One region of the Nonomuraea sp. NPDC004702 genome, then DNA from elsewhere that is predicted to be linked to it. Evidence: riboswitches for the same ligand, from Rfam matches in the RefSeq annotation. Region 1 holds a riboswitch; each other region holds the start of a gene.
The links. Region 1 has a riboswitch for cyclic di-AMP ahead of ACWEJ6_RS01555 (C40 family peptidase). Riboswitches for the same ligand answer to the same signal wherever they lie in the genome.
Positions count from the first base shown of each region.

Region 1 (3,757 bases):
AGGCCGAGGTCGCCGGCCATCTCCAGGATCGACTCCCGGGTGATGCCGGGCAGCAGGGTGCCGGTGAGCGCCGGGGTGACGAGCTTGTTGCCGAAGACGAAGAACAGGTTCATCCCGCCCATCTCCTCGACGTACTCGTGCTTGTGGGCGTCGAGCCAGACGACCTGGTCGCAGCCGTTGTCGACGGCCTGGCGCTGGGCGACGAAGGCGGCGGCGTAGTTGCCGCCGCACTTGGCGAAGCCGGTGCCGCCGGGCGCGGCGCGCGTGTACTCGGTGGACAGCCAGACCGAGACGGGCTTGATGCCGCCGCTGAAGTACGAGGCCGCCGGCGAGGCGATCACCATGTACTTGTAGGTCTTCGACGGGTAGTTGACGCCGAGCCCGGCCTGCGTGGCGAACATGAACGGGCGCAGGTAGAGGCTGTGGCCCTCGGTGGTCGGCACCCACTCCTTGTCGGCCGAGACCAGCAGCTCCAGCGACTCCACGAACGCCTCCTCCGGCAGTTCGGGCATGGCCATGCGCTCGGCCGAGCGGTTGAAGCGGGCGGCGTTCGCGTACGGCCGGAAGGTCGCGATCGAGCCGGAGATCTGCCGGTACGCCTTCAGGCCCTCGAACAGCTCCTGCGCATAGTGGAAGACCGAGGTCGCGGGGTCGAGCGAGAGCGGCCCGTACGGCATGAGCCGGGCGTCGTGCCAGCCCTCGCCGTCGGTGTAGTCGATCGAGATCATGTGGTCGGTGAAGACCTGCCCGAACCCGGGGTTCGCCAGTACCTGCTCCCGCTCGGCCGCGGTGCGAGCGTGGTCGGAATGCTGCACGTCGAAGCTGAGCTTCTGAGCGATGGTCATGACGGAGGTCCTTCTCTCTACGAATCTGCGACTTCGAAAGCTGATTCTGTTAGCTACTGCCCGCGAGCAGTATTCGTACTTCCTAGTGTCTCGCGATTTGGGATAGCAAGAGGCAGTTGGGGTGGTTAGATCCGGCGAACGCGAAAAAGCGCCTGGCAGTCCGTGTCCGGACCGCCAGGCGCGTGCGGGGCTAGGCGGTCCTAGCCGGCTACTCGCGCGGCGATGTCGTCGCCGATCTCGCTGGTCGTGCGGCCGGCGCGGCCGGTCACCCGCTCGGCGATGTCGGCGGCCACGGCCTGCTCGACCTTGGCGGCCTCGGCGTGCAGGCCGAGGTGGTCGAGGAGCATGCCCACGGACAGGATGGTGGCGGTCGGGTCGGCCTTGCCCTGACCGGCGATGTCGGGCGCGCTGCCGTGCACCGGCTCGAACATGCTCGGCGAGGTGCGCTCGGGGTTGATGTTGCCGCTGGCCGCCAGGCCGATGCCGCCGGCGATCGCGGCGCCGAGGTCGGTGATGATGTCGCCGAACAGGTTGTCGGTGACGATCACGTCGAAGCGCTCGGGCTGGGTGACGAAGAACATCGAGGCCGCGTCGATGTGGCTGTAGTCGGTGGTGACGTCGGGGAACTCCGCGGCCACGCGGTTGACCGTGCGCTGCCAGAGGTCGCCGGCGAAGGTGAGCACGTTCGTCTTGTGGACGAGCGTGAGCTTCTTGCGGGGCCGCGACTGAGCCTTCTGGAAGGCGTACCGCACGACGCGCTCGACGCCGTGGGCGGTGTTCAGCGACTCCTGGGTGGCGATCTCGTGCGGCGTGCCGCGGCGCATGACGCCGCCGGTGCCCGCGTAGAGGCCCTCGGTGCCCTCGCGGACGACGACCATGTCGATGTGCTCGGCGGTGGCGCCGGCCAGCGCGGTCTCGACGCCGGGGAACAGCTTGACCGGCCGCAGGTTGACGTAGTGGTCGAACTCGAACCGGAGCTTGAGCAGCAGGTCGCGCTCCAGGATGCCGGGCGGCACGCTGGGGTCGCCCACGGCGCCGAGCAGGATCGCGTCGTAGCCGCGCAGCTCTTCGAGCACCGCGTCGGGCAAGGTCTCGCCCGTGCGGTGGTAGCGGGCTGCGCCCAGGTCGTAGTGGGTGGGCTCGATCTTCGTGCCCACGGCCTCCAGGACCTTGAGCCCTTCGGCTACGACCTCGGCGCCGATGCCATCCCCGGGGATGACGGCCAGGCGGATGTTACGCGACTCCATGGGCGGTACCTTACCGGCTCGTCTCGGCTGACGAACACATCATCTCAACAACCGGACAATCCGTTTTGGGGGGATTGCGACCTTTTGACCGTTTCGTTAGAGTCCGACGAGCCTAATCCGCGCAGCCGCTGCGTGGAGCCGGGGACCCACCTTTCCCCCCGGGGCGAATCGGCTGCGCCTCCCCCCGAGGAGCCGCCGTAGGGCTACTTCCAGGCCCGAGCCCGTCAGCTAACCCGGTCGGCCACGTGGAAGGACAGTCCCCTGTCTAGCATCGCCATCCTTGTGGCGGTGGCAGCGGGCGCAGCAGGTCTCGTGCCTGCCGCCCCCGCGGCTCCCGCCGCTCCGGCCGCTCCGGCCGCCCCCACCCCCTCCATCACCCTCACCGGCCCCCAGGTGAAACAGGTCCAGGAACGGCACGCGCCGAAACCGGCCTGGAAGGTCGCCCTCGAATACGCCATGGACAAGCGCGGCACCCCGTACGTGTGGGGCGGCGCCAGCGAACGGGGCTACGACTGCTCGGGCCTCATGCTCCGGGCCTACGAGGACGCCGGCATCGAGCTCCCCAGAACCGCCGCGGAGCAGTACGGCGCCTTCTCCAGGAAGATCGCCTGGAAGGATCTCAAGCCAGGCGACCTGGTGTTCTTCAGCGGCCTCGGCCACGTCGGCATGATCTCCAAGCCCGGCTACATGGTCCACTCCCCCCACACCGGCGACGTGGTGAAGGAGGAACGCCTGTCGCAGTGGCGCAGGCAGGCCTTCGTCGGCGCGGTACGCCCCGACCCCAAGGGCGTCAAGCGCTGGGCCGACTACAAGCAGCTCCAGAAGGCCCCCGCCCCGGCCATGCTCACCGCGACCCTGTGACGACGACCTTCCCCGGGGCGTGCCCCTCCTCCTGGTAGCGGACGGCCGCCGGGAGCTCGCCGAAGGGGAAGGTCCGGTCGATGACCGGGGTGACCGCGCCCTGCTCGATCAGCCCGGTCAGCGTCAGCAGGTTCGCCCTGTTGCTCCCGCAGCGGACGACGTCCGCCCTGACGATCCGCTGCGGGACGAAGGGCCCCGACGCGAGCGCGGCGAACATGTGGCCGGCCGGCTGCACCCAGCGGCCGGCCGGCCCGCCGACCAGCACGTACGTGCCCTTCCTGGTCAGCACGCGGCGACAGTCCGCCAGCCGGCGGCCGCCCGCCACGTCGAGCAGCAGGTCGAAGCGCCGGCCCGAGGCCGCGAAGTCCTCCTTGGTGTGGTCGATGACGTCGTCCGCGCCGAGCGAGCGGACCAGGTCCGCGTTCCGCCCGCTGCACACGCCCGTGACGTGCGCCCCCAGCGCCTTGGCGAGCTGCACGGCGAACGTGCCCACGCCGCCGGACGCGCCGTTGACCAGCACCTTCTGGCCCGGCTGGAGGCGTCCCTCGTCGCGCAGCGCGATCAGCGCGGTGTTGGCCGCCATCGGCACCGCCGCCGCCTGCTCGAACGACAGGCCCGCCGGTCTGGGCGCCACCTCGCCCTGCCGCAGGCAGACGTACTCGCCGAAGCCGCCCCCGAGTGACATCGCGTACACCTCGTCGCCGGGACGGAACAGCGTGACGTCCTTGCCGGCCGCCTCGACCTCCCCCGCCACGTCGGCCCCGAGGACGGCGATGCGCGGCCGGCGCAGCCCGACCCCGCCGC
Region 1 covers NZ_JBSGCE010000001.1:310,563-314,319, forward strand. The annotation lists gene ACWEJ6_RS01545 (branched-chain amino acid aminotransferase) at 1-845, opposite strand, end outside; gene ACWEJ6_RS01550 (3-isopropylmalate dehydrogenase) at 1,046-2,092, opposite strand; cyclic di-AMP (ydaO/yuaA leader) riboswitch at 2,192-2,350, shown strand; gene ACWEJ6_RS01555 (C40 family peptidase) at 2,405-2,953, shown strand; gene ACWEJ6_RS01560 (NAD(P)-dependent alcohol dehydrogenase) at 2,937-3,757, opposite strand, start outside.

Region 2 (3,757 bases), on a different contig from region 1:
CAGCGCCTCGTTGTAGGCGTGCATGTTGTCGACGAGCTCCTGGCTGGGCAGCGCCCCGGCCTCGGTCTCCTCGTTGGCCTTGCCGACGATCATGAATTTCATCCTGCCGTCCCTTCCGTCCGCGGCCCCTGGGGCGGAGCCGGCCTCGCCGAAGCGTCGAACGGGCGCCGGCCGGATCGACACGCGGGCGGACCGTCCGCTTCCAGGGCACCGTACCGGTCGTGCGGCGGGGTGGCCGATGTGCCATCCTCGCCCCATGCCCCAACCCGCATCAGACGCCCCCGTGCCCAACCGGGCCCTGTGGGACGAGCGCGCCCGCGTCCACGGCTCCACCTCGGCCGACCGGTTCTACGACGTCGACGCCTTCCTCGCCGGCCGGCAGACCCTCTACCCGCTCGAACGCCGACTGGCCGGCGACGTCACCGGCCGGGACCTGCTCCACCTGCAGTGCCACTTCGGCCTGGACACGCTGAGCTGGGCACGTCTCGGAGCGCGGGTGACCGGCGTCGACTTCTCCCCGGTGGCGGTCGCCCGCGCCCGCGAGCTGGCGGCCAGGGCAGGGCTGGCGGCCACGTTCGTGGAGGCCGACACGCAGCGGCTGCCGGCGGAGCTGGCCGGCGGCTTCGACGTGGCGGTGGCCACGTACGGCGTGTTGTGCTGGATCGGCGACCTGGACGCCTGGATGCGCGGCGCGGCCATGGCGCTGCGGCCGGGCGGGCGTCTGGTGCTGGTCGACCTGCATCCGGCCTACCAGACGGTGGCCTCGCTCGACCCGCTGGTGGCCGACTGGCCCTACGGCGGCGGCCAGGCCCACCGGGAGACGGTGACCGGCACGTACGCCGACGCCGCGGTGGTGACCGGGACCCACGAGGCGGTCGAGTACCCGTACTCGGTGGGCGAGATCGTCACGGCGGCGGCGCGGGCCGGGTTCACGGTGGCCGAGCTGGGCGAGCACGTCGAGACCGACCTCGACCCGCGCGGCCTGCTGCCCGAGGGCGCGGACGGCCGGTACCGGTTCCCGTTCGGGGACTCGCACCTGCCGATCCTCTACTCGCTGGCGGCGGTCCGGCCCTGAGACGCGGCGAGCGCGCGTCCCTCGTGCGGGACGCGCGCTCGGAGCGGGCGGAGGTCAGCTCGCGTACTGCGGGTATCCGTAGCCGACGACCTGCGACTTCGGACGGACGCGCTCCTCGACCTTGCCGTTGCCGGTGTTGCCCTCGATCGTGGAGATCGTGCCGTCGCCGTTGTCCTTGACGACGAAGCCGACGTGCTGGATGGCGTCCAGGCTCTTGCTGCCGCCCCAGGAGAAGAAGACCACCGCGCCGGGCCTGGCCTCGGCGCCCCAGCGGTCGTTGGCGGCGAACCACTTGGCGTGGGCCACGGTCCAGGCGTCCCAGCCGACCTGCGGGCGGGCGCCGGTCTGCTCGCCGACCCAGGAGACGAAGATCGAGCACCAGGGGGCGTTCAGGTACATGGCGCGGGTGCCGCCGTCGCGGGCGATGGTCTCGGCCGCGCGCTTGGAGTCGGCGTACCACTTCTGGAACTTGGTGCCGCCGCCGTAGGCGTTCTCGGAGGTGCCGACCTGGGCCTTGGCCATCGCCAGGACCTGCTGGGCGGTGACGTTGACCTGGGTCTCCTCCGCCTTGCGGGTCTGGGCGGCGGCCTGCGGCGCGACGGCCGAGTGGCCGGCCGCGGCGGCCGGGCCGGCGCTGTCGGCGGCGGCGGCGGTGGCGTGGGCGCCGATGGCGGAGGCGAGGATGGCCGCGCCGAGCGCGGCGTGGGCGTAGGTGATCTTCGGGGCACGGATGGGACGGTGCGTGGCCATCGAGGGCATTGACTCCTTGCTTCCATGCCGCTTACCGGGTTAGCTGACGGGTTCGGACGTGGAAGCTGCCCTACGGCACCGAAGTGCCGATTCACCCCAAAGGACGTGGGTCCCCGGTTCCGCCCGGAGGCGGATTCAGCGGTCACAGGACGATCCTGTGAAATGTCTTGCGATGGTTGGACAAAGCCGGACAAACCGGACGTCTGCCGCGAGATGCCCCACAAGGTAATACATCGGGCAAGAGCCAGGCAAGTGGCTAAAGGTCCAGCTAGGAGAGTTGGGCCCGTGCTTCGGCCAGAAGCCCCATCATGGCAAGGGATTCGTCAAGCGGCATGATCTCGCTCTCCGTGCGGCCCTCGATCGTGGCCGCGCGCACCTCGCGCAGCTCGCCCGCGTACCCGTTGTCGGCCGGGTCGAGCACCAGCTCCTCCGTCTCCATCGACGGCCCCGACAGCAGCACCCGCCGCGGCGCCCAGAACGGCGCCAGGATGTCGGCCCGCATCGACGTGCCCACCACGCTCGCGTCGTTGGCGTGATGCGCCAGCAGCGACACGTCCACCAGGGCCCGCCGCCCGTCGGGGTACAGCAGCAGCCCGCCGGCCTCGGCGTCGACCCCGCTGGGCGCCAGCGAGCCGGCCATCCGCAGCTCCGCGGGCATGCCGAGCAGCAGCTGGGCCAGCCCGAACGGGTAGATCCCCAGGTCGAGCAGCGCCCCGCCGCCCAGCTCCGGCGCCCACAGCCGATGGGCGGGGTCGTAGGGCAGCGCGAAGCCGAACGAGGCCCGCACCGACCGGATCTCACCGAAGCGCGGATCGGCCGCCACCCGCTGGATGAGCGGGTTGAAGCGCATCCACATGGCCTCCATGAGGAAGACCCCGGCCGCGCGGGCCAGCGCCACCATGCGCTCGGCGTCGGCCACGTCGGCCGCCAGCGGCTTCTCGCACAGCACCGACTTGCCCGCCGCGATGGCCGCCTCGGCCACCTCCAGGTGCTGGGCGTGCGGCGTGGCGACGTAGATCGCGTCTACGGCCGGATCGGCGCACAGGGCCTCGTAGGAGCCGTAGGCCGACTCCGCGCCCAGCTCGTCGGCCAGCGCCCGCGCCCTGAGCGGGCTCCGCGAGCCGACGGCGGCCACCCGCATGCCGGGCTCGGCCACGATGGCCGCCCCCACGGTACGCGCGATGCCGCCGGTCGCCGCTATTCCCCAGGTGAAATCTCGCACGACCGAGATCGTAGAGCGCTCAGGTCAGGTTGAACGAGTCGGGGTCGGGCCCGATCCGCCGCCCCGCGTTCATCGCGCCGATGGCCGCCATGTCCTCGGTGTCGAGGATGAAGTCGAACACGTCGATGTTCTCCTCGATCCGCGACGGCGTGACCGACTTGGGGATCACCACGTTGCCGAGCTGCAGGTGCCAGCGGAGCACGATCTGGGCGGGCGTCTTGCCGTACTTCTCCGACAGCACGCGCAGCGCCGGGTCGGCCAGCAGCCCCTTGCCCTGCCCGAGCGGGCTCCACGCCTCGGTCAGGATGCCGTTGGCCTCGTGGAAGGCCCGCATCTCGCGCTGCTGGAAGTACGGGTGGAGCTCGATCTGGTTGATCGACGGCGTGATGTCGGTCTCCTCCATCAGCCGGGTCAGGGTGGCGACCGTGAAGTTGGAGACCCCGATGGCCTTGGCCCGGCCGTCCCGGTAGATCTTCTCCAGCCCCCGCCAGGCCTGCACGTACCTGTCCTGCTCCGGGACCGGCCAGTGGATCAGGAAAAGATCTACGTAGTCGAGGCCCAGACGGGCCAGGCTCTCGTCGAAGGCCTGCTCGGCGCGCCCGTGGTCGCCGTTCCACAGCTTGGTGGTGACGAACACCTTCTCCCGTGGCACCCCGGCGGCGCGCACGGCCCGGCCGACGCCCTCCTCGTTCTCGTAGGCGGCGGCGGTG
Region 2 covers NZ_JBSGCE010000034.1:30,334-34,090, forward strand. The annotation lists gene ACWEJ6_RS33690 (YciI family protein) at 1-102, opposite strand, end outside; gene ACWEJ6_RS33695 (class I SAM-dependent methyltransferase) at 257-1,075, shown strand; gene ACWEJ6_RS33700 (CHAP domain-containing protein) at 1,130-1,825, opposite strand; cyclic di-AMP (ydaO/yuaA leader) riboswitch at 1,839-1,976, opposite strand; gene ACWEJ6_RS33705 (Gfo/Idh/MocA family protein) at 2,094-3,047, opposite strand; gene ACWEJ6_RS33710 (aldo/keto reductase) at 3,067-3,757, opposite strand, start outside.
Region 2: it holds a riboswitch for cyclic di-AMP, as region 1 does, so the genes downstream of both, ACWEJ6_RS33700 (CHAP domain-containing protein) here and ACWEJ6_RS01555 (C40 family peptidase) in region 1, are expected to answer to the same signal.

Region 3 (3,757 bases), on a different contig from region 1:
CGCTCTTCCTCGGGGTGCACGGCATGAGCCTGCGCGCCGGGTTCACCACGCCCAACCTGCTGGAGTCCGAGACCGACAGGGAGCTGGTGGCCGCGGCGCACCGCCTGGTGGTCCCCGCCGACCACACCAAGTGGAACACGGTCGGCATCAGCACGATCGCCGAGCTGACCGAGGCCGACGTGGTCATCAGCGACGCGGGGCTGCCCGAGGAAGCACGCACCGAGCTGGCCGAACGGGCCGGAGAACTGATCATCGCGGAGGGCACGCCTTGAAGCGCACCATCACCCACCTGGCAGACGGCCGAGAGCTGATCTACTTCGACCGGCGCGACGACGCCGACCGGAGCGCGATCGACCGGCGGCCGCTCGATCCGCGGCCGGTGGCCTCCGAGCTGCGCTACGACCCGCTGACCGAGGAGTGGATCGCGATCGCCGGCCACCGGCAGACGCGGACGTTCCTGCCGCCGGCCGACGAGTGCCCGTTGTGCCCGTCGTCCGCCACGCGGGCGTCGGAGATCCCGGCCCATGACTATGACGTGGTGGTGTTCGAGAACCGCTTCCCCTCTTTCTCCGGAAATTTTGGGACTTACGGGGATGTCGGCGGCCTGAGTGAGGTGCGGCCGGGTGTCGGGCGGTGTGAGGTGGTGTGCTTCACCTCCGACCACTCCTCCTCCTTCTCCAGGCTCTCCAACGCCCAGGTCAGGCTGGTCATGGAGGCGTGGGCCGACCGCACGGCCGAGCTGTCCGGCATCGAGGGCGTCGAGCAGGTGTTCTGCTTCGAGAACCGGGGCGAGGAGATCGGCATCACGCTCCCCCACCCGCACGGGCAGATCTACGCCTATCCCTACGTGACCCCGCGCACCAAGCTCCAGCTGGGGGCCGCCTCTCGGCACACGGGTGGCAACCTGTTCGCCGACGTGCTGGCCGCCGAGCAGGCCGCCGGCACGCGGGTGGTGGCCGCCAACGAGCTCTGGACGGCGTTCGTGCCGGCCGCCGCGCGCTGGCCGTTCGAGGTGCACGTGTATCCGCACCGGCAGGTGCCCGACCTGGCGGCGCTGTCGGAGGAGGAGCGGGCCGCGTTCGCGCCGCTGTACACCTCGGTGCTGCGGGCGCTCGACGCGCTGTTCGGGGTCGCGATGCCGTACATCTCGGCCTGGCACCAGGCGCCGGTGCGGTACGGCCGTGAGCTGGCCTACCTGCACCTGGAGCTGTTCAGCATCAGGCGGGCGCCCGGGAAGCTGAAGTACCTGGCGGGCTCGGAGTCGGCCATGGGGGCCTTCGTCAACGACGTGCTGCCGGAGGAGGCGGCACGCATGTTGCGATCACGAATTGATCACTAATTGGTTTCTCATTAAAGTCGCATGACTCGTGATCTACCACTAATATCCCGTTAGACATCGGCCATAACGGTCGTTGTACGCCTAATCCCGGGCGTGTTGCCCGGGAGCCGGGGACCCATCGCATCCGGGGTGAATCCGCGCAAGTGGTAGGGACTGCTCCCGTGCCCGAACCCGTCAGCTAACCCGGCCGGCAGAGGGAGAGGAACAACCACGTGGCGGCTTCGTCCCCCGCGAGTCTTGCCGTCGGTCTCATCACCGCCACCGCCCTGCTCGTCCATCCGGCCGCGGCCTCGGTCTCCGGGGCAGCCGCCGTGGCGGCCGCGCCCAAGCCGTCCGAGGCGCAGCTGCGGGCCCAGCTCAAGGAGCTCAACCGCAAGGTCGACAAGCTCATCGAGGCGTACAACCTCAAGCGGGTCGAGCTGGCCAAGGCCCAGCAGGCCGCCACCGCGGCCCAGCAGCGGCTCGCCGCCGCCGAGCAGGCGCTGGCCACGGCCGAGCAGCGGGTCGCCGAGATCGCCCGGCTGCGCTACCAGAACGGCGACACCTCCCTGCCGGCGTTCATGATGACCCCGGACGGCGGCGGCGCGGCCGTGCTCGAACAGCTCACCGCCGAGCAGCAGGCGGTCGTGGACAGCGTGGCCAAGGCCCGCGACGACCAGAAGAAGGCCGCCACGGCCGCCGCCGCGCTCGCGACGGAGCTGAAGGCGGGCACGGCGGAGGTGGCCGAGCAGCGCGACGACGCCCAGGACGTCATCGACGACATCAAGAAGAAGCTCCAGGACCTGGTGCCGTTCGGGCCGGGCAAGAAGTCCGACGGGAGCTGGGCGCCCGAGCTGCCGGCCGGCTCGGACAACATCACGCCGCGCACCCGGCTGATGCGCGCGCAGGTGCAGAAGAACTTCTCGCTGCCGTACGAGGTGGGCTGCTTCCGGTCCGGCTCCAGCGGCGAGCACCCGCTCGGCCGGGCCTGCGACTTCATGATGAGCACGGGCGGCACCATGCCGAGCGCCGTCAACAACGCCCTCGGCGACCGGCTGGCCGACTGGGCGCTGAAGAACAAGGCCAAGCTGGGCGTCAAGTACGTGATCTGGAAGCAGCGCATCAACCAGGGCTCGGGCTGGCGCGCGATGTCCGACCGCGGCAGCATCACCGAGAACCACTACGACCACGTGCACATCTCGATGAACTAGCCGCGGACCGGCGGCTCAGCGGATGCCGGTGAGCTTGTCGGGGTTGGTGACGGAGTAGACGGCGGCGATCCGGTCGCCCTCGGGCGTGAGATCGACGACGACCACGGCCAGCGGCCCGTCACCGGAGAAGACGAGCGCGCACGGGTCGCCGGCCACCCGCCGGTAGCGCAGGTCCACCGCGCCCGGGGTCAGCGTCGCGGCGACGGACATGAACACCGCCGCGACCTGGTCCCGGCCGTGGACCGGGTGCAGGCTGGTGGCCGGTCCCTTGCCGCCGCCGTCGGTCCACAGGGTCACCTCCGGCGCCAGCACCTCCAGCAGGGCCCGCAGGTCACCGCCGAGGGCGGCCGCGGCGAACCGCTCGGTCACCTCGGCGTGGACGTCGGGCTGGGTCCGGTGACGAGGACGGCGCGCGTGGACGTGGCGGCGCGCGCGGGCCGCGAGCTGCCGGACCGCCGCGGGCGTGCGCCCGAGGATGCCGGCCGTCTCCGGGTGGCTGAAACCGAACACCTCGTGCAGCACGAAGACCGCTCGTTCCAGCGGTGACAGGGTCTCCAGCACGACCAGAACCGCCATCGACAACGACTCCCCGCCCTCGGCGGCGCCTCCGGCGTTGTCGGGGGCCGTGACCAGCGGTTCCGGCAGCCAGGGGCCGACGTAGGTCTCCTGCCGGCGGCTCAGGTCCGCCCGCCGGGCGAGCGCCTGGTTCACCGCGATCCGCACCAGGTAGGCCCGGACGTTCTCCACCGGTCCGGCGTCCGGCCTGCGGTGCCGGGCGGACCAGGCCAGCCATACCTCCTGAAGCACGTCCTCTGTGTCGGCGACGCTGCCGAGCATGTTGTAGACCACCGAGAACAGCAGTTCCCGGTAGCCGAGAAACTGCTCGGTGGCGGCGTCGGCGGGGTGCCGCGGGGTCGGTGTCATGGCGCGCCTCCTCGTCTGTCGCAACCGAAGAGTCCTGACGCGTGGCGATTGTGACATGAAGGCATCAAGCGTGATCTATGCCACTCATGTCACAGTTCCCGGCCGGTTGCCCCTCTGTGGTGGCGTCACGACTCACAAGGGAGAGCTTGGAATGCGTACAGTGATCCGCGACGTCAGGGTGTTCGACGGCGAGCACACCATCGCGACGGCCGACGTGGTGATCGAGGACGGCCTGATCGCCGCGGTCGGCAGCGGGGCCGGCCGCCCGGCCGACGCCGAGGTGGACGGCACGGGCAGGACGCTG
Region 3 covers NZ_JBSGCE010000031.1:7,024-10,780, forward strand. The annotation lists gene ACWEJ6_RS31865 (DeoR/GlpR family DNA-binding transcription regulator) at 1-272, shown strand, start outside; gene galT (galactose-1-phosphate uridylyltransferase) at 269-1,339, shown strand; cyclic di-AMP (ydaO/yuaA leader) riboswitch at 1,408-1,546, shown strand; gene ACWEJ6_RS31875 (coiled-coil domain-containing protein) at 1,552-2,529, shown strand; gene sigJ (RNA polymerase sigma factor SigJ) at 2,545-3,453, opposite strand; gene ACWEJ6_RS31885 (amidohydrolase family protein) at 3,605-3,757, shown strand, end outside.
Region 3: it holds a riboswitch for cyclic di-AMP, as region 1 does, so the genes downstream of both, ACWEJ6_RS31875 (coiled-coil domain-containing protein) here and ACWEJ6_RS01555 (C40 family peptidase) in region 1, are expected to answer to the same signal.

Region 4 (3,757 bases), on a different contig from region 1:
CCCGTGACGGTGGTGACCAGGGTGCCGCCGCGGTAGACCTCGTAGCCGGTGACCGCCACGTTGTCGGTGGAGGCGTTCCAGGCCAGCGAGACGCTGTTGTTGCTGACGCCGGTCGAGCGCAGGTTGCCGGGGACCGACGGCGGGGTCTTGTCGTCGCCGCCACCGCCGCCGGTGGTCGTCGCGGAGATCTGGTTGCTGTTGGCCGAGCGGTTGCCGGCCGCGTCACGCGCCCGCACGGTGTAGCTGTAGGCCGTGTTCGCGGTGAGGCCGGTGTCGTTGTACGTGGTGCCCGTGACGGTGGTGACCAGGGTGCCGCCGCGGTAGACCTCGTAGCCGGTCACGGCCACGTTGTCGGTGGAGGCGTTCCAGGCCAGGGCCACGCTCGTGTCCGTGACGCCGGTCGAGCGCAGGTTGCCCGGCACGGACGGCGCGGTCGTGTCGCTGCCGCCGCCACCGGAGACCTTCCACAGCGCCGCCACGTTCGGCGGCTCCCAGCCGGGCTGGGAGGTGTGCGCCTGGAGACAGACGTAGTCGACGCCGTTGTAGGTGACGACCGTGCCCGCCGTGTAGGCGGTCCACGGGGCCCAGGCCGCCGCGTACGCCACCGTGCTGGCGGAGGCGAGCGCCGGGGCGGCCACGGCCGCGGTGAGGGGCAGGGCCAACGCCGCCATTCCCGCCAGGACCTTGCTCAGAATGGTGTGTTTCATGTCGCTCCGACATCCGTTGGGGGGTGTGTGGGGAGTGGGATGGGAGACTTCTGGGGAAACTATTAGGAAAGTTTCCTTTAAGTTGTGAATCGACGGTAGCTTCTGCCTGGGGGAGCGTCAATACGTATCGGTCAGGTGTCCGTAATCGTGCCGGTCAGACCCCGGACGCGCCCGTTCACGAGGGGATAACGGTTCAGGAACGGGGGCTGACGGCGGGGTGAGCCGTGGCTCAGCATTGGAGCGTGGCAGGAATCTCCGCCTGGCGGCGGAAGCCCACGCGACGCGGGCCCTACGTGGTCCGCGCGGTCGCGGAGTTACGGTCCTGGCCGTCGCTGAACGTCAGCGGCACCGGTCAGCAGGTCACCTTCGCCGTACACGGAACCGAGATCCTGCGCCTGGCCGGCCGGGACGAGATCCACGTACGGCTCACCGCCCCCGCCATCGGCCGCCTGGAGCCGTACCTGCGGGCGTGCGACCAGGTCCATGCCTGCCGCGACCGCGCCTGGGTCGCCGTACAGGTCGACGCCGAGCCCGATCTGGAATTGTTGCTGGCGCTCACGAGTGTGGCGATAAAGGCGCACGTGGCGTGAAGCGATTCGGTGCGTAGCGTTTCTCCCACGCAGCGTCGAATGCATTGCCTCCATTTGCCTGGGAATTACTCGCCGGGTAGCTTGGTTGTACACAGCCGAACGGGGAGTCGTCCCAGGTAGGGATGGCATTGCCTGGGAATTACCCAAGCGGGACCCGTGTTGTACAGAGTCGATGCGGAAATCCCCGCATCCGGGCGTCGCACATATACCTTCAGGCCCTTTCCCGGGCCCGGGAAGACGATGCGTCAGCCCTTTGCCTGACCAAGAGACCGCTGAATCCGCCTGTGCGCGGAACCGGGGACCCATGTGTCCAATGGGGTGAATCGGCACCGTGGTGCCGTAGGGCAGCTTCCCGCCCGAACCCGTCAGCTAACCCGGCAAGCGGCACGGAAGCTCAAGGAGTAACACCCTCATGGCCAAGCACCGTCTTCACCGTGCCTACAAGCTCGACCTCGCCAAGATCGCTCTCGGCGCGACCGCCGTCGCCGGCGTGCTCGGCACGCACGCGGCAGTGAACGCCGACACCACCCACGCCACCGCCCACACCGCCACCCAGACCGCCAAGGTCGCCGGCGTGGCCGCCCAGCCGCTCGTCGCGCAGCACCGCGCCGCCGACGAGAGCGCCAAGGGCAAGGTCAACGTCACCGCCGCCCAGGTGCTGGCCACCGCCCGCGCCCAGGTCGGCACCTCCGAGGACGCCAACGGCGGCGGCACCAAGTTCCAGAAGTGGTACGCCGACTCGCAGCGCGCCGCCGAGACCGCCGCGCGTGACGGCGGCAACCGCGCCATGTACCTGAACGCCCCCTGGTGCTCGATGTTCGTCTCCTGGGTCGGCGAGCAGACCGGCGCCCGCCCGCAGGTCGGCTGGGACGCCTACACCGTGACCCACGCCAAGTGGTTCGCCGCCAACGACCGCTGGGGCACCGAGGCCAAGCCGGGCGCCGTCGTCTTCTTCTCCTGGAGCGGCAGCAAGAGCCTGAACGACATCCAGCACGTCGGCTTCGTCGTCAAGGACAACGGCGACGGCACGATCTCCACGATCGAGGGCAACACCGGCAACGGCAAGGTCGAGCAGCGTGTCCGCCCGACCTCCCAGGTCGTCGGCTACGGCTACCCGTCGTACGCCGCCTGATCCTGCCGAGCGAAGAGCGCACTCCCCGCGGGGAGTGCGCTCTTTCGCGTTTCAGGGCCGCCGGTGCCGGTGGATCAGGACCGCCGCGGCCTGCCCGGCCGAGCGGGCCGCGCCCGGCTCCTCCGAGATCATCGCGGTGACCGTGGCGCCGTCGATCAGGGTGAGCAGCTGCTCGGCGAGCAGGCCGGGGTCCCCGGCTCCGGCCTCCTCGGCGAGCGAGCGCAGGTAGGCGCGCAGGCGCTCCTTGTGCTCGCGCACCGCCGTGCGGACGACGGCCGAACCGGCGCCCAGCTCGGCGAAGGCGTTGGCGAACCCGCAGCCGCGGAAGTCGTCCTCGGTGAACCAGTGCTCCAGCCACGCGAAGACCGCCGGGATGCGGTCGCCGGCCTCGGCCACGTACGCGGTGAGCGAGGCCATCCAGCGTTCGTCGCGCCGCCGCAGATAGGCCACGACCAGCGCCTCCTTCGACGGGAAACACTGGTAGAGGCGTTTCAGCGAGACGCCGGAGGCGGCCCGGATCTCGTCCATGCCGACCGCCTGCACGCCGCGGCGGTAGAACAGGTCGCCCGCGGCGTCCAGCAGCCGCTGCTCGTGATCCATGACACCCCTCCAGGTGCTTGCCGCGGAGAACGGTCGTTCTCTACGCTAGCGCACAACCCGGGAGAACGCCCGTTCTCTCGATCGGAGAGGACAGCCCATGACCCGCCCGCCCGTCCCGCCGTTCACCGAGGAGACCGCCCGGATCAAGGTCCAGGCCGCCGAGGACGCCTGGAACACCCGCGACCCCGAGCGCGTCGCGCTCGCGTACACCGAGGACTCCGTGTGGCGCAACCGCGGCGAGTTCGTCACCGGCCGCGCCGAGATCGCGGAGTTCCTGCGCCGCAAGTGGGCCCGCGAGCTGGACTACGCCCTGCGCAAAGAGCTGTGGGCGGTCACCGGCGACCGCATCGCCGTGCGCTTCCAGTACGAGTCCCGCGACGCCGCCGGCCAGTGGTGGCGCAGCTACGGCAACGAGCAGTGGGAGTTCGACGCCTCGGGGCTGATGCGCCGCCGGGAGGCCAGCATCAACGATGTCGCCATCACCGAGGAGGAACGCCGCATCTTCGGCTCCCGCCCGCTGTCCGAGCACGGCGTGGACGTCCTGGGCATCCGCCACGCGGAGATCGCCGGGGTAAGGTCGGAAGGCCGATCGTAGGAGGTCTGACATGGCGGTCTTGCTGCTGGGCACCCTCGACACCAAGGGGGAGGAGTACGCCCTCGTCCGCGACCTGATCATCCGGGCCGGCCAGGGCGTCGTCCTCATGGACACCGGCGTCATGGGCGCCCCG
Region 4 covers NZ_JBSGCE010000004.1:189,643-193,399, reverse strand. The annotation lists gene ACWEJ6_RS07855 (glycosyl hydrolase family 18 protein) at 1-707, opposite strand, end outside; gene ACWEJ6_RS07850 (luciferase domain-containing protein) at 950-1,297, shown strand; cyclic di-AMP (ydaO/yuaA leader) riboswitch at 1,558-1,695, shown strand; gene ACWEJ6_RS07845 (CHAP domain-containing protein) at 1,710-2,429, shown strand; gene ACWEJ6_RS07840 (TetR/AcrR family transcriptional regulator) at 2,481-3,029, opposite strand; gene ACWEJ6_RS07835 (nuclear transport factor 2 family protein) at 3,127-3,624, shown strand; gene ACWEJ6_RS07830 (Tm-1-like ATP-binding domain-containing protein) at 3,635-3,757, shown strand, end outside.
Region 4: it holds a riboswitch for cyclic di-AMP, as region 1 does, so the genes downstream of both, ACWEJ6_RS07845 (CHAP domain-containing protein) here and ACWEJ6_RS01555 (C40 family peptidase) in region 1, are expected to answer to the same signal.